Regions from separate parts of the Agromyces litoreus genome, predicted to be linked through region 3. Evidence: predicted binding sites of a transcription regulator. Region 3 holds the regulator's gene; each other region holds the start of a gene.
The links. The regulator HrcA, encoded in region 3, represses chaperone genes, less so after heat shock. The targets are predictions, from matches to a motif close to TTNGCACTCGNNNNNNNCGAGTGCNAA.

Region 1 (10,384 bases), on a different contig from region 3:
GGCGACGTGAGCCTGCCGGGCCTCGACTTCGCCGACCGGCCCGTGGTGATCGTGGTCGGGTCCGAGGGCAAGGGGCTCTCGCGCCTCGTGACCGAGACGTGCGACGCAGTGGTCTCGATCCCGATCTCCTCGGCGACCGAGTCGCTGAACGCGGGCATCGCCGCATCCGTGACGCTCTACGAGATCGCGCGCCTGCGCGCCGCGGCCGAGTAGCCGGGGCTCGCCGGCTCCGGCCGCGTCCGGGCCCGGGCGCGGGTCAGCGCTTCAGGCGGAACGCGGGGTGCCTTCCCCGCGTCAGTCTCCGCACGGCGTCCGGGGCGTCGGGTGAACGTAGGCGATCGCGTACCACCGGCACGCGTGGCTCGACCGGTCCGGATCAGGCGGCTCGTTCGAACCAGTCGATCGCGAGGTCGGCGACCGCGGCGGGGGCGTCGTCGGTGATGAAGTGCGCCGCGTCATCGACGTAGGCGAACTCGACGCGATCGGCGTACCGCTCCGGATGCCGGCAGACGCGCCCGATGATCTCCTCGGTCCAGGGATGACCGGGTCGGCCGAGCACGACGAGGGTCGGTACCGTGAGCCTCCGCCGGCGGTAGACGCCGCGGGCCATGCGCATCGCCTCGGGGAGCGCCATGCCGCGGAAGAGCGGACGCACCGCGTCGTCGATGTCGCGGCGGCGCATCGGGGCGAGATGGGCGTCGACGACGTGCGGCGGCATCGGATGGGCGACGAACTCCTCGGAGAACGTCGCGCGGAGTGAGGCGCCGGGGCGGTGCCAGAAGTGCGGGGGCAGGTGCCGGAAGGCCGGGGCGACCTTGGGGCTGAATGTGATGAAGGCCGGGGGTACGGAGAGCTGCACCGCCGTTCGAACCCGTTCCGGGTGGTCGTAGGTCATCTGCACGGCAGTGATCACGCCCATGTCGTGGGACACGAGGTGCATGCGCTCGATGTCGAGCGCATCGAGGAGGGCGAGCAGGTCGCGCAGCCGGCTCTCGCGTTCGATGCGAGGATCGTCGGCCGTCGTCCAGCCGGCTCCCCGCAGGTCAGGGCAGTACGCGCGGTAGCCCCGTGCGGCGATGACCGGCGCGATGGCGTGCCATTGCCACCAGTGCTGGGGGAACCCGTGCAACAGCATCACGGGTTCGCCTGCGCCGATCGCGGCGACGTGCGTACGAAGGCCGGGCGTCGTGACGACGAAGTGGTCGAAGCCGGGGGCCTGCGGCAGCGGCGGCGACCATGCCGCGGCGTCGATCGGAGTGAGGTGTCGCTCGGGTATGGCCATGACGACCCCCTCCAAGCCCGATGGCTACTACGGTCATAGTAGATTTCGCGAATCGGGGCGTCAATGACGGATCGCCGACCGGATCGCGCAGCAGGAGCGCGCCGACCTCGAACCGATCACGACCCGGCGCTCACCGACCCGGCCAGGCGATCGACGGACTCCGCGTAGCGGTCGAACGCCCGTCGGAGATCTTCGCCGCGCGGACGCACGCGCCGTGCCATCGACCGCGAGCTCCCCGGTCTCAGACCTTGAGCCGCCAGTCGCCCTCGTCGTCGGGGTCGTGCACCGGGACCGCGGCCGTGTCGGGGGCGACCGACGGGAGCGCCGCGGTGAGCGCCTCGGTCGGCGGCCCGATCACGGTCGCCTCGTCGCGGCGGTGACGGAGCACGTCGTTGATGTACGCGGTGAGCGCCTCGGCGAGCGGGATGTCGCGACCCTCGCGCTGCGCCATGTACCAGCGGTGCTCCAGCATCTGGTGGAAGATCTCGGCGGGCTCGAGCTTGCCTCGGAGCTCCTGCGGGACGGCCCGGATGACGGGCTCGAACACGCGCATGAGCCACTCGTGGGCGACCATCTCCTCGTCCTCCTGCGGCCGGTAGGCGGCACGGTACGAGTCGAGGTCGTTGAGGAGGCGGCGCGCCTGGTTCTCGCCGGCGTCGAGTCCGGTCAGCCGCAGGAGCCGGCGCTGGTGGTGACCGGCGTCGACCACCTTCGGCTGGATCCGGAGCGTGGTGCCCGACGAGTCGGTGCGGATCGCGAGCTCCTCGATGTCGAAGCCGAGGTCGTTCAGGCGGTTCACCCGCTCGTTGATGCGCCACCGCTCGGTGACGCCGAACGACTCGCTGCCGGTGAGCTCGCTCCAGAGGTTGCGGTAGGCGTCGACGATGCCGTCGGAGATGCGCACGGGGTCGAGCTCGTCGGCCACGCGGCCGCCCGCCTCGAGGTCGAGCAGTTCGCCGGCGATGTTCACGCGGGCGATCTCGAGGTCGTTCTCGCGCTGCCCGTTGGAGAGGCCGCCCTCGTAGAGCTTGCCGGTCTCGGCATCGACGAGGTACGCGGCGAACGCGCCGGCGTCGCGCCGGAAGAGCGTGTTCGAGAGCGACACGTCGCCCCAGAAGAAGCCGATGATGTGCAGCCGCACGAGCAGCAGCGCGAGCGCGTCGACGAGGCGGGTCGCGGTATCGGGCCGGAGCGTCTGGGAGAACAGCGCCCGGTAGGGCAGCGAGAACCGCAGGTGCCTCGTGACGAGCACGGGAGCCAGCGCGGCGCCGTCGGAGTCCGTCCGGTTGGTGATCACCGCGACGGGCTCGACGCACGGGACCTCGAGGCGCTGCAGCGTGCGAAGCATCTCGTACTCGCCCCGGGCCATCTCCGCCGTGGTCTCCTTGATGGCCACGACGTGCCCGCCGAGGTGGGCGAATCGCACCAGGTGCCGGGAGATGCCCTTGGGCAGCGCGGCGATCGCCTCGCTGGGCCAGGCCTCGAGGGGGAGGTCCCAGGGGAGGTCCAGCAGTGCCGGATCGGTCATGGCCGACGTGATCGAGAGTGTGCCGCTCATCACGGGACAGCGTACCCGTGGACGACGAAGCCGGCCGGGCCCGCGGCCCGACCGGCTTCGTGACGACCGGTTCCGGTCAGCTGACGACGGCCTCCTTGAGCAGGCGCTCGCCCGACTCGGCGTCGAACACGTGCACGTGCTTCGGCGTCGGGAGCAGGTAGACGGTGTCGCCCGCGAACGGGTGCGTGCGGCCGTCGACGCGCGCGACGATGTCGGTGCGCTTGCCCTCGATCTCGGCGTGGCCGTAGAGGTAGCCGTCGGCGCCGAGCTCCTCGACGAGGTCGACCTTCACCTCGAGGCCATCGCCGGCGGTGGTCGACACCTGGATGTCCTCCGGACGGACGCCGACCGTGACGACCTGGCCCGACGCCGCGTCGAGCGCGTCGCGCTCGATCGGCACGACCGTCTGGCCGAACGCGACGCCGCCGTCGGCGATCGGCGCGTGGAAGAGGTTCATCGCCGGCGAGCCGATGAAGCCCGCGACGAAGACGTTGGCCGGCCGCTCGTAGAGCTCGCGAGGCGTGCCGACCTGCTGCAGGACGCCGTCCTTCAGCACCGCGATGCGGTCGCCCATGGTGAGCGCCTCGGTCTGGTCGTGCGTGACGTAGACCGTCGTGACGCCGAGGCGGCGCTGCAGCGAGGCGATCTGGGTGCGGGTCTGCACGCGCAGCTTCGCGTCGAGGTTCGACAGCGGCTCGTCCATGAGGAAGACCTGGGGCTGGCGCACGATCGCGCGGCCCATGGCGACGCGCTGGCGCTGGCCGCCCGAGAGGGCCTTCGGCTTGCGGTTGAGGTAGGGCTCGAGGTCGAGCAGCTTGGCCGCCTCGAGCACCCGGGCGGCGCGCTCCTCCTTGCCGACGCCGGCGATCTTGAGCGCGAAGCCCATGTTCTCGGCGACGGTCATGTGGGGGTACAGCGCGTAGTTCTGGAACACCATCGCGATGTCGCGGTCCTTCGGCGGCACGTCGGTGACGTTGCGGTCGCCGATGAAGATGTTGCCGTCGTTGACCTCTTCGAGGCCCGCGAGCATGCGGAGGGACGTGGACTTTCCGCAGCCGGAGGGACCGACCAGGACGAGGAACTCCCCGTCGGCGATCTCGAGGTCGAGCTGGTCGACCGCGGGGCGGGTGCCACCCGGGTAGAGGCGGGTGGCCTTGTCGAACGTGACTGACGCCATGGTTCTGCTTCTCCTTCACCGGCAGGTACGTGCCGGACGATCCGTAGTGAATGGAAACGCCGACTTCCGTGTCGACGCCCCACCAGTATGCCATGCGCCCGCGAGGGCCCCGGCGGGGCAGCGGCGCCTCGGAGCCGGCGACCGGCGCGCTCCCGGGCGTCGTTTGGACGATTCCCAGTGATCGCTCCTACACTCGACCCTGCGTGCGCCTGCACCCACGCGCGCCCTCACAGCGACCCGGAGTTGACCATCGATGAGCACTGGCGGATCAGAACCCCGTCCCACCCGTAACCAGCGACGGGAGGCCGCGCGCGAGAAGGCACGGGCTCTCCGGGAGGAGCAGAAGAAGCGGGACCGCCGCAACCGACTCCTGCTCCAGGGCGGCGTGGTCGTCGCGATCCTCGCGGTCGCGGCCCTGATCGGCGGACTCATCTTCAACAGCGTGCAGCCCGAGGGTCCCGGGCCCCGCAACATGGCCAGCGACGGCATCCTGCTCGTCGGCGGCGAGGATGGCATCGAGCCCGTGGAGACGCCGGCGATCGAGGCCGGGGGCCAGCCCACGCCCGCCGAGCCCGACGAGAGCGGCACGATCGCGAACATCGTCGTCTACGTCGACTACCTGTGCCCGTTCTGCGGCCAGTTCGAGACGACGAACTCGAACACCATGCGCACGATGGTCGAGCAGGGTGCGGCCACCCTCCAGGTGCACCCGATCGCCATCCTCACCAACAAGAGCGCGGGCACGCAGTACTCGCTGCGTGCCGCGAACGCCGCGGCGTGCGTGGCCGACCTCTCGCCCGAGGCGTTCTTCGACTTCAACTCGCTCATGTTCGAGAACCAGCCCGAGGAGCTCACCCCCGGCCTCACCAACGACGAGATCGCCGAGCTCGCGCTGCAGGCCGGTGCGGCCTCGTCGGTCGAGCAGTGCATCGACGACGTCACGTTCAAGAGCTGGGTGCAGGATGCGACGGAGCGTGCGCTCACGCAGCCCATCCCCAACTCCGACCTGGCCTCGGTCACCGGCACCCCGACCGTGCTCGTGAACGGCCGCCAGTACGTCGGCTCGCTCGAGGACCCGGCCGAGTTCCAGGCGTTCGTGCTCCAGGCGACCGGTGAGAGCTACTCGGAGTCGGAGGCGACCCCGACCCCGACCCCGAGCCCGACGCCCGAGGCCGGCTAGCCTCGGTTCGCGTCGACCGGCGGCCCGGCCCCGTGGGGTCGGGCCGCCGTCGTGCGTGCCCCATCGGGCCTCGGTAGGATGACTGCAGTCCACATGCCGGCTTGGCGCAATTGGTAGCGCACCGCTCTTGTAAAGCGGTGGTTACGGGTTCGAGTCCCGTAGCCGGCTCGATGTCGAGAGCACCGGGTCCGTCGGCAGCGACCCAGGATCCCCAGTTCGTCGCGCCCGCGGCCGGAGGGTCCGCGCACCGTCACGCCCATGCCGAGCCCGCCGTGGTCCCGATGTGGGTGGCGATCCTCCTGGTCGTGGTCTCCGGAGGACTGGTGGCGCTCCAGTCGCGCGTGAACGGCGAGCTCGCACGACGGCTCGACGACGTCTCGGTCGCCGCCGCGATCTCGTTCGGATCGGGCCTGGCGATCCTGGCGGTCATCGCGGCGACCTGGCCGGGCGGACGGCGCGGGCTCGGCCGGCTGCGCGAGGCGGTGCGCACCCGGGCGTTGCGGTGGTGGATGCTCCTCGGCGGTCTCGCCGGCGCGTGGTTCGTGACCACGCAGGGTCTCGCGGCGGGCGTGCTCGGCGTGGCCCTGTTCACCGTCGCGATCGTCGCAGGGCAGACCCTCGGCGGCGTCGTGTTCGACGCGATCGGCCTCGGTCCCGGCGGCCGGCGGCCGCTCAGCCCGACGCGCATCGCCGGGGTGGTGCTGGCCATGGCGGCGATCGGATGGGCCGTCTCGGCGCAGCTGGCCGGCGCGGTGCCGTTCTGGCTGATGGTGCTGCCGTTCGCCGGCGGCATCGGGGCGGCATGGCAGCAGGCCATGAACGGCCGGGTCCGCACCGCGTCGTCGAGCGCGCTCGCGGCGACGCTGCTGAACTTCCTCGTCGGCACGGCGGTGCTCGTGCTCGTCATGCTCGTCCGCGCGGCGGTCGTCGGGTGGCCGACGCGGTTCCCGGTCGATCCGTGGCTGTACTCGGGCGGCGCCATCGGATGCGTGTTCATCGCCGCGCAGGCGGTGCTCGTCCGCCGGGTCGGGGTCCTCGTCCTGGCGCTCGGACTGGTCGCCGGTCAGCTCGCTGCGGCGCTCGCGCTCGACCTGCTCCTGCCGACGTCGGGGCGGCCGGTCGGACTGGAGACGGTGGGCGGCACGGTGCTCGCGCTCGTGGCGGTCGTGCTCGCCGGCATCCACTGGCGACCCGCGCGCCACCTCGTGGGGCAGGCCGCCGAGACCTCGACGGCGCCGACGCGCGCCGTCGCCGCCGAGGTCAGTCGAGGACGCTGAGCCGGTTCGCCGCGCGGTCCGCGGAACGGCGGTCCGGGCGGTCGGCCTCGAGGCGGCCCCCGACGTAGAGCCAGCCGAGGAGTCGCTCGTGCTCGGCCAGGCCGTGCATCCGGGCGATCGCCGGGTGCCGCGTGTGCGGCCCGGTGCGCCACATGACGCCCCATCCCGCATCGTCGAGCAGCAGCTGGAGCATGTGGCCGACGCCGGCGGCGCAGGCGTCCTGCTCCCACTCCGGGACCTTCGGGTGGGGGCGGGGTGCGGCGACGAGCGCGAGCAGCAGCGGCGCGCGCAGCGGCTTCGCCGCCATCCGCTCGGCCGCGGTCCCCTCAGCGCCGGAGGCCTCCACGAGCGCGGCCCCGAGCCGGCGGCGGGCGTCGCCGCGCAACGCGATCACGCGCCACGGCGACAGGGCGGCGTGATCGGCGACGCCGGCGGCCGCCGAGAGCAGTTCGGCCAGCTCGGCGTCGCTGGGCGCCGCGTCGGTCACCCGCGGCCACGACCGACGTGCTCGGATCGCCCCGCGGACGCTCCGTTCCGTCACGGCTCGGGCGTGAAGTCGAGCGCGATCGAGTTCATGCAGTAGCGGTCGCCCGTGGGAGTCCCGAATCCGTCGGGGAAGACGTGACCGAGGTGCGAGCCGCACTGCGCGCAGCGGACCTCGGTCCGCACCATCCCGAGCGAGACGTCCTCGAGCAGTTCGACCGCCTCGGCGCGCACCGACTCGTAGAAGCTCGGCCAGCCGCAGCCGGAGTCGAACTTCGTGCCCGACTTGAACAACTCGTTGCCGCAGCCGGCGCAGGCGTAGATGCCGGCCCGCTCCTCGTCGAGCAGCTCGCCCGTCCACGGGCGCTCGGTCGCGGCCTCGCGCAGGACGGAGTATCGCTCGTCGCCGAGTTCGTCGCGCCACTGGTCGTCGGACTTGTTCACCTGGTAGGACATGGTTCTCCTCGTGCGTTCGGGCAGCATCCATCGTCGCAGGCGGATGCCGCCTCCGATGCAACGCGGCGCCCGGACGCGGTGTTCCCGCGGCGTGCACGCGTCGACCGTCCGAGCGACGCGCGGGTCCGGATGGCGGCCGCGCCGCGCTGTGCGTCGGGCTCGCGGGCCCGCATCCCTAGGATGTGACCACGATCTCGACGTCGGGAGGAGCAAGCGTGGACGGCGACGGCCTCGACGACGCGCAACGCGCCATCCTCGCCTTCGAGTCCCGGGCCTGGCGGGATCCGGCCCGCAAGGCCGACGCGATCCGCGAGGAGCTGGGGATCTCGGCGGCCCGGTACTATCGGCTCCTCGGCGCCCTCGTCGACTCGCCCGCCGCGCTCCGGTACGATCCGATGCTCGTCGGGCGCCTGCAGCGCCAACGGGCGGCACGCGCGCAGACGCGTTCGCGCCGCACGTTCCCGACCGCCCGGCCGCTCGCCTGAGCGCCCCCGACCGACTGGAACCCAGGTGCAGAAGTTCCCCCGCGACCGATTCGACTCCATCCCGCACGGCATGGACCGGGTCGGCGCGCATCGCGCGCCCGAGCGGCGAGGGCGCCGGTGGGTCGCCGTCGCCTGGGCGGCGCTCGCGACGGTCGTGCTGGCCGGCGCCGGGATCGCGGCCGTGGCGGCCTACAACCAGCGGCTCGACTTCGACGACGCGCTGCCCTCGGCGGCCGCGCCCGAGCCGGGTCCGACGGCCGAGCCGACCGTGGCGCCCGACGTGACGGTCGCCGTCCTCAACGGCACCACGACGAGCGGGCTCGCGGCGAGCGTCGGAGAGCTGCTGTCCGGCGCCGGCGTCTCGGTCGGCGTCACGTCGAACGCCGACGCCTCCGACATCGAGCAGACGGTCGTCTACTACGGCTCGGCCGACCTGGAGGGCGCGGCGCGCGGCGTCCTGCAGCAGCTCCCTGTCGGCGACGTCCGGCTCTCGGAGGAGTTCGGCCAGGAGGGCATGCAGATCGTCGTCGTACTCGGGTCCGACTACCCGGCGCCCGGCGCCGGCTGAGCCCGGGCGAGTCGGCTCCGCTCGAATCGTTGCCATTCTGCGACCATTCGCGGCGGCCGGACTCTTGTGCAGCGGTGCGATCGCATGGCTATCTGGAATCGGCGGCTCGACTACCCCGTGTGAGCACCCGACGCCGGTCCCCGACGTCGACGTCGGCACGACGACCGCCCGGTACCGCCGAAGGCACGTGCTGACTCGATACACGGCAACATGGGAGCAACGCATGGCGAACGGAACCGTCAAGTGGTTCAACGCTGAAAAGGGATACGGATTCATCACCGTCGACGGCGGAGGGCAGGACGTCTTCGTCCACTACTCCGCGATCGACATGTCGGGGTACAAGGTCCTCGAGGAGGGCCAGCAGGTGACCTTCGAGGTCGGCACGGGCGCCAAGGGTCCCCAGGCCGAGGCCGTCCGCCCCGCCTGATCCGAACGGTCGGAAGCGCCGCCGGTCACCCCGGCGGCGCTTCCGCATGTCCGTGCGTGGTCTCGTGGGGGTGCGCTCGCTTGCACTCTCCGCGGGTGAGTGCCAGAATCGATCTAGCACTCACTCGTTCTGAGTGCTAACCCCTTGGAATCTTTCATGACGTCCGGAAGGGACGAGAGACACACATGGCAAAGATCATTGCTTTCGATGAGGAGGCCCGCCGCGGCCTCGAGCGTGGCCTGAACACGCTCGCCGACGCGGTCAAGGTGACCCTCGGCCCGCGCGGCCGCAACGTCGTGCTCGAGAAGAAGTGGGGCGCCCCCACGATCACGAACGACGGCGTGTCGATCGCCAAGGAGATCGAGCTCGACGACCCGTACGAGAAGATCGGCGCGGAGCTCGTCAAGGAGGTCGCGAAGAAGACCGACGACGTCGCCGGTGACGGCACCACCACCTCGGTCGTGCTCGCCCAGGCGCTCGTCCGCGAGGGCCTGCGCAATGTGGCCGCCGGTGCCGACCCCATCTCCCTCAAGCGCGGCATCGAGAAGGCCGTCTCCGCCGTCTCCGAGGAACTCCTCGGCGCGGCGAAGGAGATCGAGACGAAGGACGAGATCGCGGCGACCGCCTCGATCTCGGCCGCCGACCAGCAGATCGGCGAGATCATCGCCGAGGCGATCGACAAGGTCGGCAAGGAGGGCGTCGTCACGGTCGAGGAGTCGAACACGTTCGGCACCGAGCTCGAGCTGACCGAGGGCATGCGCTTCGACAAGGGCTACCTGTCGGCGTACTTCGTCACGGACCCGGAGCGCCAGGAGGCGGTCTTCGAGGACCCGTACATCCTCATCGCCAACCAGAAGATCTCGAACATCAAGGACCTGCTGCCGATCGTCGACAAGGTGATCCAGTCGGGCAAGCAGCTCCTGATCATCGCCGAGGACGTCGACGGCGAGGCCCTGGCCACGCTCGTCGTGAACAAGATCCGCGGCATCTTCAAGTCGGTCGCCGTCAAGGCTCCGGGCTTCGGCGACCGCCGCAAGGCCCAGCTCCAGGACATCGCGATCCTCACCGGCGGCCAGGTCATCTCGGAGGAGGTCGGACTCAAGCTCGAGAACGCCACCCTCGACCTGCTCGGCCAGGCCCGCAAGGTCGTCATCACCAAGGACGAGACGACCATCGTCGAGGGCGCCGGCGACCCCGACCAGATCGCGGGCCGCGTTGCCCAGATCCGTTCGGAGATCGACAACACCGACTCGGACTACGACCGCGAGAAGCTCCAGGAGCGCCTCGCCAAGCTCGCCGGCGGCGTCGCCGTCATCAAGGCGGGCGCGGCCACCGAGGTCGAGCTCAAGGAGCGCAAGCACCGCATCGAGGACGCCGTCCGCAACGCGAAGGCCGCCGTCGAGGAGGGCATCGTCGCCGGTGGTGGCGTGGCCCTCATCCAGGCCGGCGCGAAGGCGTTCGAGACCCTCTCGCTCGTGGGCGACGAGGCGA
Region 2 (10,384 bases), on a different contig from region 3:
GGTGAAGTCCGCCGAGGTGTTCGCCGGCGAGAACTGCACGACGCCGGCGGCGACGATCTGGTCGATGACGGTCTTCGAGACGCCCGACGAGGCCGCACCGATGATCGCCGACACGTCCTGCGAGAGGAGGTCGGTGACCGAGACGGTCGCCGTGTCGGTCGTGGTGTCGCCCGAGTCGCGGTAGACGACCTCGACCGTCATGCCCATGTCGGCGTCGTTGATGTCCTGCGCGGCGAGCTCGACGCCGGCCTCCTCAGGCGGGCCGAGGAAGGCCAGGGCACCCGACTGCGGCAGGATCGTGCCGACCTTCAGGGTCAGATCGCGGTCACCCGCCTCGATCGACTGCGCGTCGCCGGACGCCGCGGGCGCCTCCGACTCGGCCGGTTCGGTGTCGCCGCCCGTGCTGCACGCGGTGAGGAGGAGGGCGGAGACGCCAGCGATGGCGACGCCCGTCCAAGCCGCGCGAGTCGAGCGCGAGGCATTGGCCCTCGCGAATACGCTCATGATGCTCCTTGGGACTGAAGGATCGGTACACAATCAGCGCCTGACGACGCCGGTGTATCGACCGTATTGCCCGCCCACAGGCGACACAAGATTGCCGCGGTCACAACCCGGTAACGCACACGGAATCGTTACCTGTGCCCCGTCGGGCGCGCGGGGAGCGCACGAAACCGCCGTTCAGGCGCATGTTCGCGCACGATCGCGGCCGACGCCCGCCCCACGCCCCACCCCCGTCCGGGGGGACTCAGACCGGCTCGAGCGACGCCGCGCGACGCGCCGCCCTGGCGCCGCGCACCAGGTCGAACGTGAGCACGCCGAGCGCCACCCAGACCAGGGCGAATCCGATCCACCGCTCGAGCGGCATCGGCTCGCGGAGCACCAGGACGCCCACGACGAACTGGATGAACGGGGCGAAGTACTGGATGAAGCCCATGTAGGTCAGCGGCAGCCGGCGCGAGGCGGCCGCGAAGAGCAGGAGCGGCACCGCGGTCACGGCTCCGGCAGCGAGCAGCAGCGTGGTGTGCCACCCGCTCACCGTGCCCATCGTGAGCCCGCCCGTGGAGGCGACCACGACGAGGAGCGCGGCGGCCGCGGGCGCGAGCCAGGCGGTCTCGAGCGTGAGCCCCGAGATCGCATCGACCCGCGGACCGACCCGCTTCTTGATCAGGCCGTAGAAGCCGAAGCTGAACGCCAGCACGAGCGCGATCCACGGCAGTCGGCCGTACCCGAACGCGAGCACCGCCACCGCGACGATGGAGATGCCCACGGCGGTCCACTGCAGCGGGGTGAGCCGCTCGCGCAGCACGAGCACGCCGAGGAAGACCGTCACGATGGGATTGATGAAGTAGCCGAGCGCGGCCTCGACGACCTGGCCGCTCATCGCGGCGTACACGTAGGTCAGCCAGTTCACGAAGATCAACGCGCCCGCGACGCCCATGGTGAGCACGACCCGGCGATCCCGCAGCAGCGCCCGGATCGCGTGCCAGGATCGCGTCACGGCGATCAGCGCGGCGCAGAACACGAGCGAGAGCAGGATGCGCCAGGCGACGATCTCGACCGGTCCGGTCGGCGCGAGGGCGAGGAAGTAGACGGGCAGGAAGCCCCAGAGCGAGTACGCCGACACGGCGTAGACGAGTCCGCCGCGGCTCACGCCCGCGGTCGTGGCGCTCGCCGGCGCCGTCGGGGTCGGAGCGGTTGGCACCGTGACAGCCTACGCGCGCGCCGGCGCATCCGACCCGGCGTCGGCTGCCGCGGATCGTCGACTTCCGGCCGAGACGACGACGCGGCCCGGATGCCGTGTGGCATCCGGGCCGCGGAAGCGTCGGTGTCGACTAGCGGACCACGACCGCGAGCACGTCGCGGGCCGACAGCACGAGGAAGTCCTCGCCGCCGAACTTCACCTCGGTGCCGCCGTACTTCGAGTAGATCACCTTGTCGCCGACGGCCACGTCGAGCGGCACGCGGTTGCCGTTGTCGTCGATGCGGCCCGGGCCGACCGCCACGACCTCGCCCTCCTGGGGCTTCTCCTTGGCGGTGTCGGGGATGACCAGCCCGGAGGCGGTGGTCTGCTCGGCCTCGACCTGCTTGATGACGATGCGATCCTCGAGCGGCTTGATGGAAACCGACACGGTTGACCTCTTTCTTGACGAAGACTGGGGTTAGCAGCCTCTGGACGAGAGTGCTAACCCCGAGTCTAGGGCGGTTCTGGCACTCGTGCAACGTGAGTGCCAGCGCGCGGCCCGGTGCTAGCGTGGCCGCGTGGAACGCGACGAGCTGGTGCGGCTGCTCTCCCCCGAGGGCCTCGAGCTGCTCGACTCGCTGCCGCCCTACTCCTCCCGCGCGGATGTCGTGAAGGTCGTCTCCGACCTCCGCAGCCGAGGCCACGACGCCGGGCTCGTCGCCGCCGTGCTCAGCCAGTCGCGACTGCGGACGAGGGCCAGGGCGAAGTTCGGGGAGTTCGCCGACCGGATGCTCTTCACGGAGCCCGGCCTCGAGCAGGCGACGCGCCTGCGGGTCGCCGCGCTGCACGCCGGCCGGTTCGCGCGGGCGGGGCTCCGCCACGTGGCCGACCTCGGGTGCGGCATCGGCGGCGACGCGCTGGCCATGGCGGCGGTCGACCTCGAGGTCACCGCGGCCGAGGCCGACGAGGTCACCGCCGCGGTCGCCGCATTCAACCTCACCCCGTTCCCGAAGGTCCGGGTCCTGCACGCGCGGGCGGAGGACGTCGCGCTCGGCGGCATCGACGCGGCGTGGCTCGATCCCGCGCGCCGGACCACCGCCGCCGGGACGACGACGCGACTCTCCGACGCCGCCGACTACTCCCCGTCGCTGGACTTCGCGTTCGGGCTCGCCGACCGGATGCCGGTGGGCGTCAAGCTCGGCCCCGGCACGGACCGCGACGTCGCGCCCGACGGCGCCGAGGCCCAGTGGGTCTCGGTCGACGGCGACGTCGTCGAGCTGGCGGTCTGGACGGGCGCGCTGGCGCGTGCCGGCGTGGGCCGGGCCGCGCTCGTCATCCGCGGCGACGCCGCGCACGAGCTGGTCGCGCCCGCCGACTCCGAGGATGCGCCCGTCGGGCCCGTCGGCGACTACGTGTACGAGCCGGACGGCGCGGTCATCCGGGCCCGGCTCATCGGCGACCTCGCCCGGTCGATGGGCGCGTGGATGCTCAGCGACGGCATCGCCTACCTGACCGGCGACCGGGAGGTCGCGACGCCGTTCGCCCGCGGCTTCCGCGTGCTCGAACGCCTCCCGGCCGACGAGCGCAACCTCCGGCGCGCGCTGCAGGACCGACAGGTCGGCACCCTCGAGATCAAGAAGCGCGGAGTCGACGTGGATCCTGCGGCATTGCGCACGCGACTGAAGCTCAAGGGCGCCGAATCGGCCACCGTCATCCTCACCCGCGAGGAGGGACGCCACGTGGCGCTGCTCGTCGAGCGCCTCCCCGGTGGCGAGGCTCAGGACGGGAGCGCCTCGAACACGATCGCGTAGTAGCCGAGCCAGACCCCGGAGAAGACCAGGCCCGTCACGCCGGTCCCGATGCCGACGAAGGCCAGCACGCGCCCGTGCTCCTCCCGCCGCAGGCCCAGCACGCCGAAGACGATCGCCGCGACCGAGAGCGGCAGCATCCAGCCGACGAACAACGAGGCGATCGCCCCGATCGATCCGATCACCGCACCGACGCGGCTGTAGACGCGACGCTGCTCGTCCTCCTCGGCGTCCTCCATCGGCATCGCCGGCTCGGGGCGGTGCACGGTGAGGAGCTGCCCCGTGGGAAGTCCGTGCAGTTCGGCCGTGTCGAACGGGACCTCGTAGCCGCGCTCGGGTGTCGCGGGGCCGGGCGGTGCGACCGGCCCGGGCGCAGCCGGCAGGGTCGGCGGAGCGGATGCGGGCACGCGCGGCGCGGCGGCCGGGGCCGGCCGTGCCGGCTCGTCTCGGCCGCGTTCGGGGTCGGGTCCGTCGGTCATCTCGCTCGTCTCAGTAGCCCCGCACGGCCCAGTCGCCGATCGCCAAGACCAGGCCCCACAGGACGAACGAGAGCAGCGCGATCCCGATGCCCACGAATCCGAGGATGATGCCGGTCAGCCACATCCCGCGGGCGGCGGGCTCCCGACTGCGCCCGAGGAAGCCCAGGACGACGGCGGCGGCGGGGACGAGCAGCTGCAGGATGCCGCCGGCCACCGGGATGATCGCGATCGGCGACCCGACCACGCCGATGACCCCGGCGATGAGGGAGATCAGGCTGAGCACCGACGTCGCCCCGGCCGGAGGACCGGACGCGGTCGCACCCGGTGCCGGCGCGCCGGGCGCCCTGTCGAACGGCCCGCCGACCGGCGGAGCCGCGGTCGGACCGACCGGCGGCACCGCGCCGACCGGAGCCGGCGGCGCGGGCGGTGCCGGAGCCGGCGGCGCGGACGGTGCCGGCGGCGCGGGTGGCGCCGGCACCTGCGTCGCCGGTTCCGCTCCCGCCTCCACGGTCGGGTCGACGGGCGATCCCGGAGGCGACGTCGCGCCGGAGGCCGGTTGCTCCGGCTCCGTCGGGCCGCCGGGCGTGCCGGGATCGCTCACGTCGAACCCCTTCCGTGGTGCGGATCGATGCCGATCAGTAGGTCTCGAACGAACCGGTGCTGAACGCGGCGCCGAGCACGGCGATCCAGACGATGCCGACGATGAGGCCGACGACGAGGCCGATGTAACCGATCACGAGGCCGGCGATCGCGAGGCCGCGGCCCTGCTCGCCGGTCTTCTTGATCTGGCTGAGCGCGATGTGGCCGGTGATGATCGCGACGAGGGAGATGAAGAACGCCGAGACCAGCGAGACGATGGCCAGGATGTTGGTCTTCTGCTCCGGCGGCGTCGCGTACGACGGCGCGCCGCCGTAGGCCGGCGCGGGCTGCGAAGCCGGTGCGGGCTGCGCCGGCGGGGCCGGCGGAGCGGGCTGGGCCGCCGGTGCGGGCGGCGGGGGCGGCGGCGGGACGTTCTGCGCGTTCTGGTCCGGCGCGCCGTCCGGCGTGGTGGGGTCGGTCATGGTGGCTGCTCCCTCTCGTGCAGGCGTGGACCCGGCAATGCTGGCAGCGCCGCACGGTCGTGTCAACGATCCGCGGTGCGCGTCGGCACCCCGCGTTCGCGGGGGTCCCCGCGCCCAGACTAGCGCGCGGGCGCTGGGGCGACGTGGGACCGACGACCCGGTGGGATCAGGTCCGGATCTCGGTCGCGGGCAGGGTGGAATCGGCGCCGAAGTCGAGCCCGGACGGCCCGTGGCCGGCCATGATCAGTCGGGCGGCCAGCGCGGCGATCATCGCGCCGTTGTCCGTGCACAGCGAGAGCGGCGGGATGCGCAGCGCGATGCCGGCCGCCGCCGCGCGCTCCTCCGCGACCTCTCTCAGGCGGCGATTGGCCACGACGCCGCCGCCGAGCAGCAGCCGGGGCACGCCGAGGTCCGTGCATGCGGCGATCGCCTTCGAGACGAGCACGTCGACCACCGCCTCGCGGAAGCTCGCCGCGACGTCGGCGAGCGGCACGGGCTCGCCGGCCGCCTCGCGCTGCTCGACCCAGCGCGCGACCGCGGTCTTCAGCCCGGAGAACGAGAAGTCGTATCGGTGCCGCTCGAGGTCCTTCGGCCGCGTCAGCCCGCGCGGGAAGCGGATAGCGGTCGGGTCTCCGCCGATGGCGGCGCGGTCGATCTCGGGGCCGCCGGGGTACGGCAGCCCGAGCAGCCGCGCGACCTTGTCGAAGGCCTCCCCGGCGGCGTCGTCGATGGTCTCGCCGAGCAGTTCGACGTCCGAGTCGAGGTCGCGCACGAGCAGCAGCGACGTGTGCCCGCCCGAGACCAGCAGGGCGATGCTCGGCGTCTCGAGCGGAGCGCCGCCGAGCAGGTCGGCGCCGACGTGCCCGACGAGATGGTTGACGGCGTAGACCGGCTTCTCGAGCGACAGGGCGAGCGCCTTCGCGGCACCGACGCCCACCATCAGCGCGCCGGCGAGGCCGGGGCCGCTGGTGACCGCGACCGCGTCGAGGTCGGCGAGCTCCACGGACGCCTCCTCGAGCGCCGAGCGGATCGTCGGGCCGAGCGCCTCGAGGTGGGCGCGTGCGGCGACCTCGGGCACGACGCCGCCATAGCGCGCGTGCTCCTCCATCGAGGACGCGATCGCGTTCGAGAGCAGTTCGGTCCCGCGCACGATCCCGACGCCGGTCTCGTCGCACGAGGTCTCGATGCCGAGGACCAGGGGCGCATCGCGGTTCACTGCGGACCTCCTGCGGTCGGGACGGTCGGCCCCGCGGTCGCGGCATCCGGTCCGACGCGGTCCGCCGGGCGCGCGACGGCGGGCGGCACGTCGAGGCGCATCGCGATCGCGTCGACGCCGTCGGGCTGGTAGTAGCCGCGTCGCACGCCGATCTCGGCGAAGCCGAGCGAGACGTAGAGCGACCGCGCGACGGGGTTGTCGGCCCGGACCTCGAGGAACAGCTCGGACGCGCCGCGACGTCGGGCCTCGTCGATGAGGGCGTGCATGAGCGCCCGCCCGAGCCCGGCGCCGCGATGCGCAGGGTGGACCGCGATGGTCTGGATGTCGCCCTGACCCGAGCCGCGCGGTGCGAGCAGGCCGGCGTAGGCGACCGGCTCGCGCGGCGCGGCGTCGTCGACGGCGACGAGGTAGTACGTGTGCTCGCTCGAGAGCTCGGACCGCATCGCCGACTCGGGCCAGGCGTCGGTCGCGAAGGTGGAGCGCTCGAGCCGCATGAGGGCATCGAGGTCGTCGCCGCCGGCTCGCCGGAGCATGAGGCTCATCGCAGCACCCGCTTCGCGGTCGACAGCGTCACGTCGGGAGCACGCAGGTACAGCGGCTGGTCGTCGGCGATCGGGAGCCGACCGGCCGCGACCGCGAGCTCGGCGAGCATTCCGAGGGCCCCGGCCGAGACGGTGCCGGCGTCGAGGCGGATGCCGCGGGGCGCCGGCACGGCGTCGCGCGGCTCGAGCCGCGGGGCGTCGAGCCGGATCGGGAGTCCATGGGCGTCGAGGCCGTCGTAGTCGGTCACGGCCGACTCGCGGCGACGGGCGTCGGTGACGACCTGCAGCGCGCCCGATCCGCCGGCCCGGTACCAGGCTCGCGCGATCGCATCGTGGCTCACGACGGGCACGACCTCTCGCGAGATGCCGAGCGCGAACGCCCGCGCGGCCGCGATGCCGACGCGCAGGCCCGTGAACGGGCCGGGTCCCATGCCGACCGCCACGCCCGACAGGCGACCCGGCGCGACGCCCGCCGTCGCGAGCACGTCGCGGATGCCGTCGCCGATGAGCTCGGCGTGCCGCATGGTGTCGTCGGTGCCGACCTCGGCGAGGATCCCCGCCTCCCGGTCGACGACGGCGACGCTCGTCCCGGTGGACGTGTCGATCGCGAGGAGCATGGCATCAAGCCTAGGGGCGTGCGGCCGGGCGTCCGCCGTGAGCGCTCGCGGCGCTCAGCCGAGACCGTCCGGGAGCTCGCCCTGCACCGCGAAGCGCGTGCCGGCCCAGCGCGGTCCGTGCCCGCGCAGCTCGACCGTCCTGGGCTCGTCGGCGTCGAGCTCCTCGTCGTGCGGGTCCGTCTCCGCCATCCCGTCGACCGCCGGGTCGGGCCGCTCGCTGCCCCGGCGCCGCACGATGACGACCTCGAGCCACGAGTCGCTGACGCCGTCGAGCAGGCCCGCGCCCCACTCGGCCACGACGACCGAGCGCGAGAAGTCGAGGTCGAGGTCCTCGAGCTCGGCGGCCGTGCCGAGCCGGTAGGCGTCGACGTGCACGAGCGGTGCGCCGCCGACGAGGCTCGGGTGGGTCCGGGCGAGCACGAAGGTCGGGCTCTGCACGGGTCCGCGGATCCCCAGGCCCTCGCCGATCCCTCGCGTGAGCGTGGTCTTCCCGGCGCCGAGCGGCCCGGTCAGCACCACGAGGTCGCCGGCGCGCAGCTCGTGGCCCAGTTCGCGGCCCAGCGACTCCATCGCCTCGGAGTCGGGCACGACCCGGCGCATCAGTCGCGCTCCACGTACGTGCGCGGCACCCGCGGCCCGATCCGGGTCACGATCTCGTAGGCGATGGTGTCGGCGGCGTCGCCCCAGTCGTCGGCCGAGGGCGCGCCCGACTCCGGGTCGCCGACGAGCACGACCTCGTCGCCGACGGCGACCTCGGCCTCGCCGACGTCGACGAGGAACTGGTCCATCGCGATGCGGCCGACGACCGGGTGGCGGACACCCGCGATCGCGACCTCGGCGCGGCCCGAGGCCTGGCGCGGCACGCCGTCGGCATAGCCGAGCGGCACGAGCGCGAGGGTGGTCGGCTGCGGCGCGCGCCACGCGTAGCCGTACGAGGCGCCGGTACCGGGCTCGACCCGGCGCACGGCCGCCACGCGGCCGCGCAGCGTCATCGCCGGGCGCAGTCCGAGGTCGGCCGCCGTGGTGCCGTCGCCGAACGGCGGCACGCCGTAGATGCCGATGCCGAGGCGCACGAGGTCCAGCCGCGCCTCGGGCATGCGCAGCGCGCCAGCCGTGGCTGCGAGGTGCCGCACCTCGGGTGCGAGGCCGGCGCGCTCTGCCTCGGCGACGCCGTCGAGGAACGCGGCGAGCTGGGCGGCATCCTCCTCGGGCGAGGTGTTCGCGAGGTGGCTGAACACCCCGCGCACGCGGATGCGTTCCGCCCGCTCGAGTTCGGCGGCACGTGCCACGGCGTCGCTCCAGTCGGCGGGGGCGATGCCGTTGCGGCTGAGGCCCGTGTCGAGCTTGAGGTGCACCTCGGCGGGGGCGCCCGCCGAGGCGGCGGCATCCGCCATCGCCTCGAGCTGGGCGAGCGACGAGACGCCGAGTTCGATGCGCCGGCCGATCGCGGCGTGGAAGCCGGCCTCGGGGTCGTGCAGCCAGGCGAGCACGGGCGCATCGATCCCGGCGTCGCGGAGCGCGAGCGCCTCGTCCAGGTCGGCGACGCCGAGCCGCGACGCGCCACCGGCGAGCGCGGCGCGGGCGGCCGGCACGGCGCCGTGGCCGTAGCCGTCGGCCTTCACGACCGCCATGACCTGCGCGGGCGCGACGAGCGAGGCGAGGTGCGCCACGTTCCGGCGGATCGCATCGAGGTCGACGACCGCTTCGCGGAAGGGTGATCGGGCGTGCCGGGGGTTCACGGGGACTCCTCGTCGGGGGCGGCGAGGGCCTCGCGCGAGCTCGACGCCCGCCCGACCCCGCGCTCGAGCACCACGAACGCGCTCGCGATGCCGGCGTCGTGGCTCATGGACAGGTGCACGCGGTCGATGCCGAGGGCCTCGACGTGCGCCGAGAGCGCCCCGGAGAGCGCGAAGTCCGGGTTGCCGTCGGCGTCCTGGACGATCCGCATGTCATGCCATCGGATGACCGCGTGCCCTCCGAGCGCCTTGATCAGCGCCTCCTTCGCCGCGAATCGCGCAGCGAGGGATCGGACCGGCCGCTCGCGTTCGCTCTCGGCGAACAGGCGATCGCGCAGGCCGGGCGTGCGCTCGAGCGAACGCCCGAACCGCGCGATGTCGACCACGTCGATCCCGATGCCGGCGATCACGTCGCTCCTCCCGTGCCCACGGTTCGAGTCTGCCGCACCCGGTCGCCGAACGGACGGCCTCGCGGCCGTCGCCGGCCCGGACTCACTCGACCGTGACCGACTTCGCCAGGTTGCGCGGCTGGTCGACGTCGAGCCCCTTCGCCTGCGCGAGCTCCATCGCGAAGATCTGCAGCGGGACGACCGCGAGGAGCGGCTCGAACAGCGGGCCGGCCAGCGGAATGCGGATGACCTCGTCGGCGAAGGGCAGCACGGCGGCGTCGCCCGCCTCGGCGATCGCGATCACGCGCGCGCCGCGAGCGCGGATCTCCTGGATGTTCGAGACGACCTTCGGGTGCAGGCTCGCCGAACCGCGCGGGCTCGGGACCACCACGAACACCGGCTGGCCGGGCTCGATGAGCGCGATCGGGCCGTGCTTGAGCTCGCCGGCGGCGAAGCCCTCGGCGTGGATGTAGGCGAGCTCCTTGAGCTTCAACGCGCCCTCGAGGGCGATCGGGTACCCGACGTGACGGCCGAGGAAGAGCACGGAGCGGGTGTCCGACATCCACCGGGCGAGCTCGCCGACCCGGTCGGCCTGCTCGAGCACGGTCGCCACCTTCTCGGGAACCGCCAGCAGTTCGTCGACCTGCGATGCGAGCTGCTCGTCGGTCATCGTGCCGCGCACGCGCGCGAGGTGGAGCCCGAACACGTACAGCGCCGTGATCTGCGCGACGAACGCCTTGGTCGAGGCCACCGCGACCTCGGGCCCCGCATGCGTGTACACGACGGCGTCGGACTCGCGCGGGATCGTCGCGCCCTGGGTGTTGCACACCGAGATCGCCTTGGCACCCTGCTCGC
Region 3 (10,384 bases):
ACGAGCTCCGCCGGGGGAGCGTCCTTGAGCAGGTAGCCGCTCGCGCCGGCCTCGATCGCCCCGAGGATGTCGGCGTCGGTGTCGTAGTTCGTGAGCACCAGGACCCGGGGCGAGTCGGGGGCCGACCGGATTCGGCGCGTGGCGTCCACGCCCTGCAGGGCGCCCGGGAACTGCAGGTCCATGAGCACCAGGTCGATGCCCGGCTCGGCCGCCAGCCGGACCGCCTCCTCCGCGGTCGCCGCCTCGGCGACCACGTGGAGGTCGTCCTCGGCCTCCAGCAGCGCGCGCATCCCGGCGCGCACCACCGGATGGTCGTCGCTCAGCAGCAGCCGGATCATGCCGCCGCCACCGGGATCCGCACCGAGAGCGCGGTGCCGCCGCCGTGCGAGGACTCCACATCGGCCGTGCCGCCGAGGCTCTCGGCGCGGCGGCGGATGGCGCGCAGCCCGAACGACTCCGCCGCGTCGTCGGGTTCGGCCAGCAGCACCGGATCGAATCCGACGCCGTCGTCGACGACGTCGAGCGCGACCTCGTCGCCGAGGTAGCTCAGCGTGAGTTCCGCGCGCGACGCGTCGGCGTGCTTGACGACGTTCGACAGCGACCCCTGCGCGATGCGGAGCAGCGTCGACTCGACCGACATCGGCAGGACGACGGGTTCGCCGCTCAACGAGAACGCGATCCGGGTGCGCGTACCCGACTGGCGAGCCTGCTCGTTGGTGGCATCCGCGAGCCGGTGCAGCGCCGCGGGCAGCGTCTGCTCGTCGAGGGCGGGCGGCGTCAGCTCGCGGATGAACCGGCGCGTCTCCTGCAGGTTCTCCGAGGCGGTCTCGCGGGCGAGGCGCAGCTTGTCGCGCGTGGCGGCGTCCGGGATGTCGCGTTCGGCGGCGTGCAGGAGCATCTGGATGCTCGAGAGCCCCTGCGCGACCGTGTCGTGGATCTCGCGCGCGATCCGCTCCCGCTCCGCGAGCGTGCCCGCCTCGCGACTCGCCGCGGCGAGCTCCTCGCGCGTGGCGAGCAGGTCGAGGATCAGCGATTGCCGCTCGCGCGACTCCACGGCCATCGCGCGGTAGCCGAGGCCGATGATGACCGCGACGCCGGCGGAGATGAACGGGCCCACGATGGCGCCGGCTTCGAACCCGAGGTGGGACGTGGTGCTCCACACGCTCAGCAGGAAGGTCACGCCGACCAGCGGCACCGCCCACCGCGCGGGCAGGACGTGCAGCTCGAGGAAGAAGAGCGGGAACGCCAGGAATGCGGCATCCGGCGTGATCGAACTGAGGCCGAGCCAGAGCCCGAGCAGCATCACGAGCCATCCGGCGCGCATCCACGGCGTGACGACCTGGTGGGCGGTGACGACCCCGACCATGTAGGTGCCGATGAAGGCGATCGAGAGGATCGAGATCGGGATGAGGTCGGCCCCGCCCGCGAGCGTCGCGCGCGCGAGGACGAAGACGACCAGGCCCACCACGAGGACGTGGAGGCCGACGCGGAGCGAGGTGAAGACGGGTCGCAGCGCCGACGGCTGGACCCGTGAGGCGAGCGGGGCATCGAGCACGGTCATGGTGCGTTTCAGCGTAGTCCCGGGGCCCTGACGGGGCATCCGTCGAAAGTGCGATCGCGCGCGTGGGAGAATCGTTGGGATGTCTCCGAGAGCCGCCAACCCCCCGGTGCCCGCTGCCACCGATCCCGCGCTGATCCGCAACTTCTGCATCATCGCGCACATCGACCACGGCAAGTCGACGCTCGCCGACCGCATGCTGCAGATCACGGGCGTGGTCGCCGACCGCGACATGCGCGCCCAGTACCTCGACCGCATGGACATCGAGCGCGAGCGCGGCATCACCATCAAGAGCCAGGCCGTGCGCATGCCGTGGGAGCTGGCCGGCACCGGCTACGCCCTCAACATGATCGACACGCCCGGCCACGTCGACTTCAGCTACGAGGTCTCGCGGTCCCTCGCCGCGTGCGAGGGCGCCATCCTGCTCGTGGATGCCGCGCAGGGCATCGAGGCCCAGACGCTCGCCAACCTCTACCTCGCGCTCGAGAACGACCTCGAGATCATCCCCGTGCTGAACAAGATCGACCTCCCGGCCGCCGAGCCGGAGAAGTACGCGCGCGAGCTCGCGGAGCTCATCGGCGGCTTGCCCGACGACGTGCTCCGCGTCTCGGGCAAGACCGGCATGGGCGTGGAGGACCTGCTCGACCGCGTCGTCGAGCGCATCCCCGCGCCGAAGGGCGACGCCGACGCGCCCGCGCGCGCGATGATCTTCGACTCGGTCTACGACAGCTACCGCGGCGTGGTGACCTACGTGCGGATGGTCGACGGCCAGCTGAACCCGCGCGAGCGCATCCAGATGATGTCGACGCGCGCGACCCACGAGATCCTCGAGATCGGCGTGAGCGCGCCGGAGCCGACGCCGACGAAGGGCCTCGGGGTGGGCGAGGTCGGCTACCTCATCACGGGCGTGAAGGACGTTCGCCAGTCCAAGGTGGGCGACACCGTCACGAGCGCGGGCAAGCCCGCGGCCGAGCCGCTCGCGGGCTACACCGAGCCGCTGCCGATGGTCTTCTCAGGCATCTACCCCGTCGACGGCAGCGACTACCCGGAGCTTCGCGAGGCGCTCGACAAGCTCAAGCTGTCCGACGCGGCGCTCGCCTACGAGCCCGAGACGTCCGTGGCGCTCGGCTTCGGCTTCCGCTGCGGGTTCCTCGGGCTGCTCCACCTCGAGATCGTGACCGAGCGGCTGCGCCGAGAGTTCGGGCTGGACATCATCGCCACGGCGCCGTCGGTGCCGTACGAGGTGACGACCGAGGACAAGAAGACCGTCACGGTGACGAACCCGAGCGAGTTCCCGACCGGCGGGAAGATCGCCGAGGTGCGGGAGCCCATCGTCAAGGCCGCGATCCTCGCGCCGAAGGACTACGTCGGCACGATCATGGAGCTGTGCCAGTCCCGCCGGGGAACGCTCCTCGGCATGGAGTACCTCGGCGAGGACCGGGTCGAGATCCGCTACACGATCCCGCTCGGCGAGATCGTCTTCGACTTCTTCGACAACCTCAAGTCGAAGACCGCCGGCTACGCCTCGCTCGACTACGAGCCCGCCGGCGAGCAGGCCTCCGACCTCGTCAAGGTCGACATCCTGCTGCAGGGCGAGCAGGTCGACGCGTTCAGCGCCATCGTGCACCGCGACAAGGCGTACGCGTACGGCACGATGATGGCGGGCCGGTTGCGCGAGCTCATCCCGCGGCAGCAGTTCGAGGTGCCCATCCAGGCGGCGATCGGCGCGCGCATCATCGCCCGCGAGAACATCCGGGCCATGCGCAAGGACGTGCTCGCGAAGTGCTACGGCGGCGACATCAGCCGCAAGCGCAAGCTGCTCGAGAAGCAGAAGGAGGGCAAGAAGCGCATGAAGATGGTGGGGCGCGTGGAAGTGCCGCAGGAGGCGTTCATCGCCGCCCTGAGCGGGGAGACCGAGAAGAAGGACGCGAAGAAGTAGGGGGAGCCGTGAGCCGTCGCAGCACGTTCACCGACCAGTCCGTCACGTACGGCGCGATCGGGGCGACCCTCGACCCCGACCTGCTGCGCTACCCGCCCGCCGGGTTCGTGCCGGCCGAGGACACGGTCCGCCTCGGCTCGGGGCGCGAGCGGTACGAGCAGTCCGCCGAGTCGCTGATGACCTGGGGCGTGCAGCAGGGCTCCGGATTCACGGTGGTGGATGCCGCGCCGGGCACCGGCGCGCAGTACACCGGCATCGCCTACGACCCGGCCGGCGCACCGCTCGCCGAGCAGCCCGCGCCGCGGGCCGAGGAGCGCTACGCGGCCGACGGCACGCCCTACATCACCGCGGGGATGACCGCGACCCTGCGTCGGCGCGGGCGCCTCCGCAGCCGCAACATCCCGGTGCTCGTCGTCTACGTGGTCGACGAGCCGAACCGCGCGGGCTTCGCGATCGGGACCGCCGGCGCCGCGCCGGAGAACGGCGAGGAGTCCTTCATCCTCGAGCACCGCGACGACGACTCGGTGTGGCTGACGATCCGCTCGGCGTACGAGCCCAACGGCGGGCTGCGGCGCGCCCTCGCGCCGTTGCTCCGGCGGCGACGCCGCGAACTCACGACGCGCGAGCTGCGCGCGCTGCACCCCGCGTTCCCGACCTGATGGCGGGTCCGCTGCCGATCGCCGATCCGGCGCCGGCCGACGGCGTGCTGCCGGCGAGCGCGACGGCCGGCGCGACCGAGCGAGCCTTCGGCGTGTACCTGCACGTGCCCTTCTGCCGGGTGCGCTGCGGTTACTGCGACTTCAACACGTACACGGCGGGGGAGCTCCGCGGCGCCCGCCAGGAGGACTTCGCGGACCACGCGATCGCCGAGGTCGGGTTCGCGCGACGCGTGCTCGGGGCATCCGGCGTGCCGGCGCGTCCGGCCGACACCGTCTTCTTCGGCGGCGGCACGCCCACGCTGCTGCCGGTCGGCGACCTCGCCCGCATGCTGGACGCGGTTCGCGACGCCTTCGGCCTCGCCGCGGGCGCGGAGGTGACGACCGAGGCGAATCCCGACTCCGTCGACGCGGACGATCTCGCACGCCTGGCCGAGGCGGGTGTCACCCGCGTGTCGTTCGGCATGCAGTCCGCCGTGCCGCACGTGCTCGCGACCCTCGACCGAACGCACGATCCGGCGCGCGTGCCGCTCGTGGTGCGCTGGGCGCGCGAGGCCGGGCTCGACGTGAGCCTCGACCTGATCTACGCGACCCCGGGCGAGTCGATCGAGGACTGGCGCACCAGCCTGGAGGCGGTGCTCGCCGAGGCACCCGACCACGTGAGCGCCTACTCGCTCATCGTCGAGGACGGCACCAAGCTCGCCCGGCGGATCCGCCGCGGCGAGGTGGCGGCGCCGGATGACGACCTCGCGGCCGACATGTACGAGCTCGCCGACGACCTCCTCGGCGCCGCCGGCTACGACTGGTACGAGGTCTCGAACTGGGCCCGGGGCGAGGCCCACCGGTCGCGTCACAACCTCGGCTACTGGCGCGGCGACGACTGGTGGGGCGTCGGACCCGGCGCGCACAGCCACGTCGGCGGAGTGCGCTGGTGGAACGCGAAGCACCCGGCGGCGTACGCGGAGCGGCTCGCCGCCGGCGTCTCGCCCGCCGTCGGTCGCGAGACGCTGGACGCGCCGACCCGCGAGACCGAGCGGGTGCTGCTGCTCACCCGCATCCGCGAGGGGATCGAGGTCGCGAGCCTGCACGCGGCCGGACGCCACGCGGTCGCCGGGCTCATCGCCGACGACCTCGTGGACGCACGAAGCGCCCTCGCCGGTCGGCTCACGCTGACCCGGCGAGGGCGCCTGCTGGCGGACGCCGTGGTGCGGCGCCTGCTCGGTGACTAGCTGACGAACTTGATGGCGAGCGGGTACGTGTAGTACTCGCCCTGGTTCGCCTTGATCGCGGCGATGATGCAGAACACGATGTTCAGCGCCCACACGGCCGGGTACAGGATGAATCCGATGAACACGAACATGAGCAGGAAGCTCACGACGTAGGCGATCAGCACCGTGAGCTGGAAGTTCAGCGCGGTGGCCGTGTGCGCGCGGATGAACGGTCCGCGGTCCTTCAGGATCAGGTACCCGATCAGGGCCGGGAGGAAGTTGAACAGCGCGCCGCCGACGTGGATCAGCGTTGCCCAGAGCTTCTCATCGGCCGGGCTGAGCGGCTGGCTCTGCTGGTAGCCGCCGGACGGCGGCGTGGGACCCCCGGGCGGCGGGGGCGGGGGCGTCCCGCCGGCGGGCGGGGTGGGCGGGTTCGGAGGTGGTGCGTCGGACATGATGCTGGCTCCTCATGGTCTCCCCGGGACTCGGGACGTGCCCTCATGCTGACACACGGCGACGCGCCGGTCGAGGGTCGTTCGACCGGCGCGTCGGGGTGCTCGGCGCTACTTGATGAGGCGGATGGCGAAGGGGTACCGGTAGTGGTTGCCGTCCTTGGCCTGCATGAAGCCCATGATCGAGAAGACGATCACGGCGATCCACAGGGCCAGCGGCAGCAGCCAGCCGACGTAGGCCCAGATGCCGAAGGTCACGACCGTCAGGATCGAGTTGACGATCAGGATCGCGACGTAGGCGAAGACCACGGTGATCTGGAAGTTCAGCGCCTCCTTGGCCTCGGTGTTCGTGAGGCTGCCGCGGTCCTTGAACACGAGCCAGATGATGAGCGACGGCAGGATGCCGATGATGCCGCCGAGGTGGGCGAACGAGGCCCACTGGCGGTCCTGCTCGGGGGTCAGGGGTGCGGCGGGCGCCGGCTGCGGCGCGGCGTTCGGATCCTGGGGAGGGAGGTTGGAGTCGGACATGAGTCGCCTTTCGCGGGAGGGGGAGCGCCGCGGGTGCAGCGGTTGCACGGCGCGCGGGACGACCACACGCTATCGAGGCGGCGTGCGGCCCGGCAACGGTGCAGGCCCTGAATCTCGGGATAGGATTAGCAGTCACGTGGGTGGAGTGCCAAGGGGCGGGCCCACAGCGATGCGACGGTCGAGGGAAGGCGAGGGTCATGGTCTCCGAACGCAGTCTCGCCGTGCTCCGCGCCATCGTGCAGGACTACGTCGCGTCGAGGGAGCCGGTGGGCTCGAAGTCCATCGTCGACCGGCACCACTTCGGCGTCTCGGCGGCCACGATCCGGAACGACATGGCCCTGCTCGAGGAGGAGGAGCTCATCGCGGCCCCGCACACCTCGTCGGGCCGCATCCCCACCGACAAGGGCTACCGGGTGTTCGTCGACCAGCTCGCCGACATCCGACCGCTCACCGCCGCGCAGCGGCACGCCATCGAGACGTTCCTCGGCGAGTCGAACGACCTCGACGAGCTGCTCGCCCGCACGGTCCGGCTCGTCTCGCAGCTCACCCGGCAGCTCGCGGTCGTGCAGTACCCGAGCTTCGCGCGCGCCCGCGTCCGGCATGTCGAGCTCGTCTCGCTCGCGCCGACCCGGGTGCTCTGCATCCTCATCTCCGACAGCGGGCAGGTCGAGCAGCGGCTCGCCGAGCTCGTCCAGTCCGTCGACGAGGCCACGCTCGCCCGGCTGCGCGACCGGCTCAACGAGATCGCCTCCGGACTCACGATGGACGACGCCGCGGTCGCGCTCTCCGCCGAGACCGAGCACGCCGATCGCGCCCACGCCGAGGTGCTGCACACGCTCGCCGCGACGCTCGCCGACCAGGCGAAGGTGACCCGCGCCGACCGGCTCGTGGTCGCCGGCGCGGCGAACCTGGTGCGCACCGAGCAGGACTTCGCCGGCAACATCCTCGGCGTCATCGAGGCGATCGAGGAGCAGGTCGTGATCCTGAAGCTCTTCGGCGAGATGACCGCCGACGACGGCCTCGCCGTGCGCATCGGCCGCGAGAACGCGGCCTACGGCCTCGGGGAGACCTCGGTCGTCTCGAGCTCGTTCGCCGTGCCCGGCCGCGACGTGTCCCGGCTCGGGATCGTCGGCCCCACCCGCATGGACTACTCCCAGAGCATGGCGGCGGTGCGCGCCGTCGCCCGATACCTCTCCCGCACGCTCGGCGAGAACTGAACTGCGCGGAGCCGCACCGCGGCATCCGCCATCGCGATCGAAAGGAACCCGCCTCACGTGGCCGACCACTACGAGGTCCTCGGCGTCGCACGCGACGCCTCACCGGACGAGATCAAGAAGGCCTACCGTCGCCTCGCACGCGAACTGCACCCCGACGTCAACCCGGGTGCGGAGGCGTCGGAGCGCTTCAAGGAGGTCACGCACGCGTACGACGTGCTGTCGGACCCGAAGCAGCGCCAGCAGTACGACCTCGGCGGCCAGGGCGGCTTCGGCGGCGGAGCCGCCGGGTTCGGCGGGTTCGGCGACATCTTCGAGACGTTCTTCGGCGCCGGCCAGGCCAGTCGCGGACCGCGCTCCCGCCGCGAGCGGGGGCAGGACGCACTGATCCGGCTCGAGGTCGGGCTCGACGAGGTGATCTTCGGCACGCACCGCGACCTCGAGGTGGACACGGCCGTCGTGTGCGAGACCTGTCACGGCTCGTGCTGCAAGCCGGGCACGTCGCCGGTCACGTGCGACATCTGCGGCGGCAGCGGGCAGATCCAGCGCTCGGTCCGCTCGCTGCTCGGCAACGTGATGACCTCGAGCCCGTGCGGATCCTGCCGCGGGTACGGCACGATCATCGCCACGCCGTGCGTCACCTGCCAGGGACAGGGTCGCGTCCGTGCGCGGCGGACCGTCCCGGTCGACGTGCCGGCCGGGGTCGACACGGGCGTCCGCCTGCAGATGCCGGGCTCCGGCGAGGCCGGCCCGGCGGGCGGGCCCAACGGCGACCTCTACCTCGAGATCAAGGTCAGCACGCACGACGTGTTCAGCCGGGACGGCGACGACCTCCTGTGCACGCTCGAGGTGGCGATGACCGACGCCGTGCTCGGCACGGACACGACGGTCCCCGGTCTCGACGGCGACGTGCACCTCGAGCTGCGCGCGGGCGTGCAGTCGGGCGACGTGCTCACGGTCAAGGACCGGGGCATCACCCACCTGCGCGGGTCCGGTCGGGGCGACCTCAAGGTGGCGGTCCACGTGCTCACGCCGACCAAGCTCACCCACAAGGAGCGCGAGCTCATCGAGCAGCTCGCGAAGCTGCGCAAGCCGGCACCGCCGGAGCTCGGGCACGTGCAGCAGGGCCTGTTCGCGCGGCTCCGCGACCGGTTCCTCGGCTGAGCGGACGAGCATGAGCCACCGCTACCTCGACGAGTCGCTCGACCTGGATGCCGTCCGCCCCGGCGACCGCGTGGCGATCTCGGGCGACGAGGCGCGGCACGCCGTCACGGTCTCGCGGCTCCGCGTCGGGGAACGCGTCTCGATCGGCGACGGTCGCGGGCACGTGGTGGAGGGGCCCGTCGCGGCCACGGAGCCGCGCCGGCTCGAGGTCGAGGTCGAGGTCGTCTCCGACGAACCGGTGGCGAGCCCGCGGCTGACGCTCGTGCAGGCCCTCGCGAAGGGCGATCGAGACGAACTCGCGATCCAGGCGGCCACCGAGCTCGGGGTCGACCGCATCGTGCCGTGGGCCGCGGCACGGTCGGTCTCCCGATGGGACGGGCCGAAGGCCGAGAAGGGCCGGGCGCGCTGGGCCAGCATCGTCCGCGAGGCCGTCAAGCAGTCGCTGCGCGCGCGGATCCCCGAGGTCGACCCGGTCGCGCCGACCCGGGACCTCCCGGCCCGACTGGACGGCGAGCGACTGCTGCTGCTCGTGCCGGGGGCCGAGACGCCGCTCGCCGCCATCCGGCCCGACGGCCGCGACCTCGCCCTCGCGGTCGGACCCGAGGGCGGCATGGACCCGGCCGAGATCGAGCGCCTCGTCGCCGCCGGCGCCGAGCCCGTGCGGCTCGGCGACCCGGTGCTCCGGACCTCGACCGCGGGGCCCGCGGCGATCGCCGTGCTGTCGGTCGCGCTCGGGCGGTGGTGAGCCATCCGTCGCTACGATGGAGGCATGAGCGCAACGGCGGAACCGACGGTCTTCGAGCGCATCGCCGCGGGTGAGATCCCCGCGAAGATGGTCGCGGAGACCGATCGCGTGATCGCGTTCCACGACATCTCGCCGCAGGCGCCCGTCCACGTCATCGTGACCCCGCGCGTCGCGAGCCACCGCGACGTCGTGGAGCTCGCCGCCGACGACCCCGAGCTGCTCGCCGAGCTGGTCTCGGTCGCCAAGGGCATCGCCGACGAACTCGCCGACGGGCAGTTCCGGCTCGTCTTCAACACCGGCCCGGCCGCGGGCCAGACCGTGTTCCACGTGCACGCCCACGTCCTCGGGGGCGGCCTCAGGGAGGGATCGCTTGGCGGCTGACGACGCGGGGGAGTCCCCGCTCACCGGGTCCGAGTCCGGCGCCGACGAGGAGCGCCTCCGGATCGACGGCATCGCCATGGTGCGGCTCCTCGGGCCGCAGGATCGCCTGCTCACGACCATCGAACGCGAGTACCCGGACGTCGAGGTGCACGTGCGGGGCAACGAGATCGCGATCCGCGGCGACGCCGAGCAGCGCGGCCGCGTGCGCCGCCTCGTCGAGGAACTGCTCGAACTCGTCCGCAGCGGCGGCGACCCGACCCCCATCGAAGTGAGGAGCTCCGCCCGGATGCTGGATGCCGACCCGAACGCCCGCCCCTCCGAGCAGCTGGGGCAGGTGATCCTGTCCACGCGCGGCAAGTCGATCCGGCCGAAGACCGAGGGCCAGCGCGCGTACGTCGACGCGATCGACGAGAACACCGTCGTCTTCGGCATCGGCCCCGCGGGAACCGGCAAGACCTACCTGGCCATGGCCAAGGCCGTGCAGGCGCTGCAGCGTAAGGAGGTCAACCGGATCATCCTGACCCGCCCGGCCGTCGAGG

Region 1: the regulator HrcA is predicted to act here: its motif matches at 9,007-9,033, upstream of groL (chaperonin GroEL).
Region 2: the regulator HrcA is predicted to act here: its motif matches at 2,206-2,232, upstream of groES (co-chaperone GroES).

The regions. Positions count from the first base shown of each region.
Region 1 covers NZ_JBEPKA010000019.1:9,726-20,109, forward strand. Annotated here, with positions in the region: gene rlmB (23S rRNA (guanosine(2251)-2'-O)-methyltransferase RlmB) at 1-213, shown strand, start outside; gene ABME01_RS13445 (alpha/beta fold hydrolase) at 377-1,282, opposite strand; gene ABME01_RS13450 (DUF4032 domain-containing protein) at 1,524-2,840, opposite strand; gene ABME01_RS13455 (ABC transporter ATP-binding protein) at 2,917-4,017, opposite strand; gene ABME01_RS13460 (DsbA family protein) at 4,271-5,197, shown strand; tRNA gene ABME01_RS13465 (tRNA-Thr) at 5,293-5,365, shown strand; gene ABME01_RS13470 (DMT family transporter) at 5,368-6,474, shown strand; gene ABME01_RS13475 (nitroreductase family protein) at 6,458-7,015, opposite strand; gene msrB (peptide-methionine (R)-S-oxide reductase MsrB) at 7,012-7,413, opposite strand; gene ABME01_RS13485 (DUF3263 domain-containing protein) at 7,629-7,898, shown strand; gene ABME01_RS13490 (LytR C-terminal domain-containing protein) at 7,924-8,466, shown strand; gene ABME01_RS13495 (cold-shock protein) at 8,690-8,893, shown strand; gene groL (chaperonin GroEL) at 9,079-10,384, shown strand, end outside.
Region 2 covers NZ_JBEPKA010000002.1:172,198-182,581, reverse strand. Annotated here, with positions in the region: gene ABME01_RS02505 (ABC transporter substrate-binding protein) at 1-504, opposite strand, end outside; gene rarD (EamA family transporter RarD) at 746-1,702, opposite strand; gene groES (co-chaperone GroES) at 1,833-2,129, opposite strand; gene ABME01_RS02490 (class I SAM-dependent methyltransferase) at 2,260-3,492, shown strand; gene ABME01_RS02485 (hypothetical protein) at 3,459-3,968, opposite strand; gene ABME01_RS02480 (hypothetical protein) at 3,979-4,251, opposite strand; gene ABME01_RS02475 (DUF4190 domain-containing protein) at 4,604-5,029, opposite strand; gene tsaD (tRNA (adenosine(37)-N6)-threonylcarbamoyltransferase complex transferase subunit TsaD) at 5,196-6,245, opposite strand; gene rimI (ribosomal protein S18-alanine N-acetyltransferase) at 6,242-6,787, opposite strand; gene tsaB (tRNA (adenosine(37)-N6)-threonylcarbamoyltransferase complex dimerization subunit type 1 TsaB) at 6,784-7,404, opposite strand; gene tsaE (tRNA (adenosine(37)-N6)-threonylcarbamoyltransferase complex ATPase subunit type 1 TsaE) at 7,459-8,004, opposite strand; gene alr (alanine racemase) at 8,004-9,143, opposite strand; gene ABME01_RS02445 (holo-ACP synthase) at 9,140-9,550, opposite strand; gene glmS (glutamine--fructose-6-phosphate transaminase (isomerizing)) at 9,633-10,384, opposite strand, start outside.
Region 3 covers NZ_JBEPKA010000009.1:54,621-65,004, forward strand. Annotated here, with positions in the region: gene ABME01_RS08595 (response regulator) at 1-338, opposite strand, end outside; gene ABME01_RS08600 (sensor histidine kinase) at 335-1,561, opposite strand; gene lepA (translation elongation factor 4) at 1,641-3,497, shown strand; gene ABME01_RS08610 (DUF1990 domain-containing protein) at 3,506-4,156, shown strand; gene hemW (radical SAM family heme chaperone HemW) at 4,156-5,382, shown strand; gene ABME01_RS08620 (DUF4870 domain-containing protein) at 5,379-5,816, opposite strand; gene ABME01_RS08625 (DUF4870 domain-containing protein) at 5,925-6,341, opposite strand; gene hrcA (heat-inducible transcriptional repressor HrcA) at 6,539-7,558, shown strand; gene dnaJ (molecular chaperone DnaJ) at 7,616-8,719, shown strand; gene ABME01_RS08640 (16S rRNA (uracil(1498)-N(3))-methyltransferase) at 8,730-9,464, shown strand; gene ABME01_RS08645 (histidine triad nucleotide-binding protein) at 9,489-9,845, shown strand; gene ABME01_RS08650 (PhoH family protein) at 9,922-10,384, shown strand, end outside.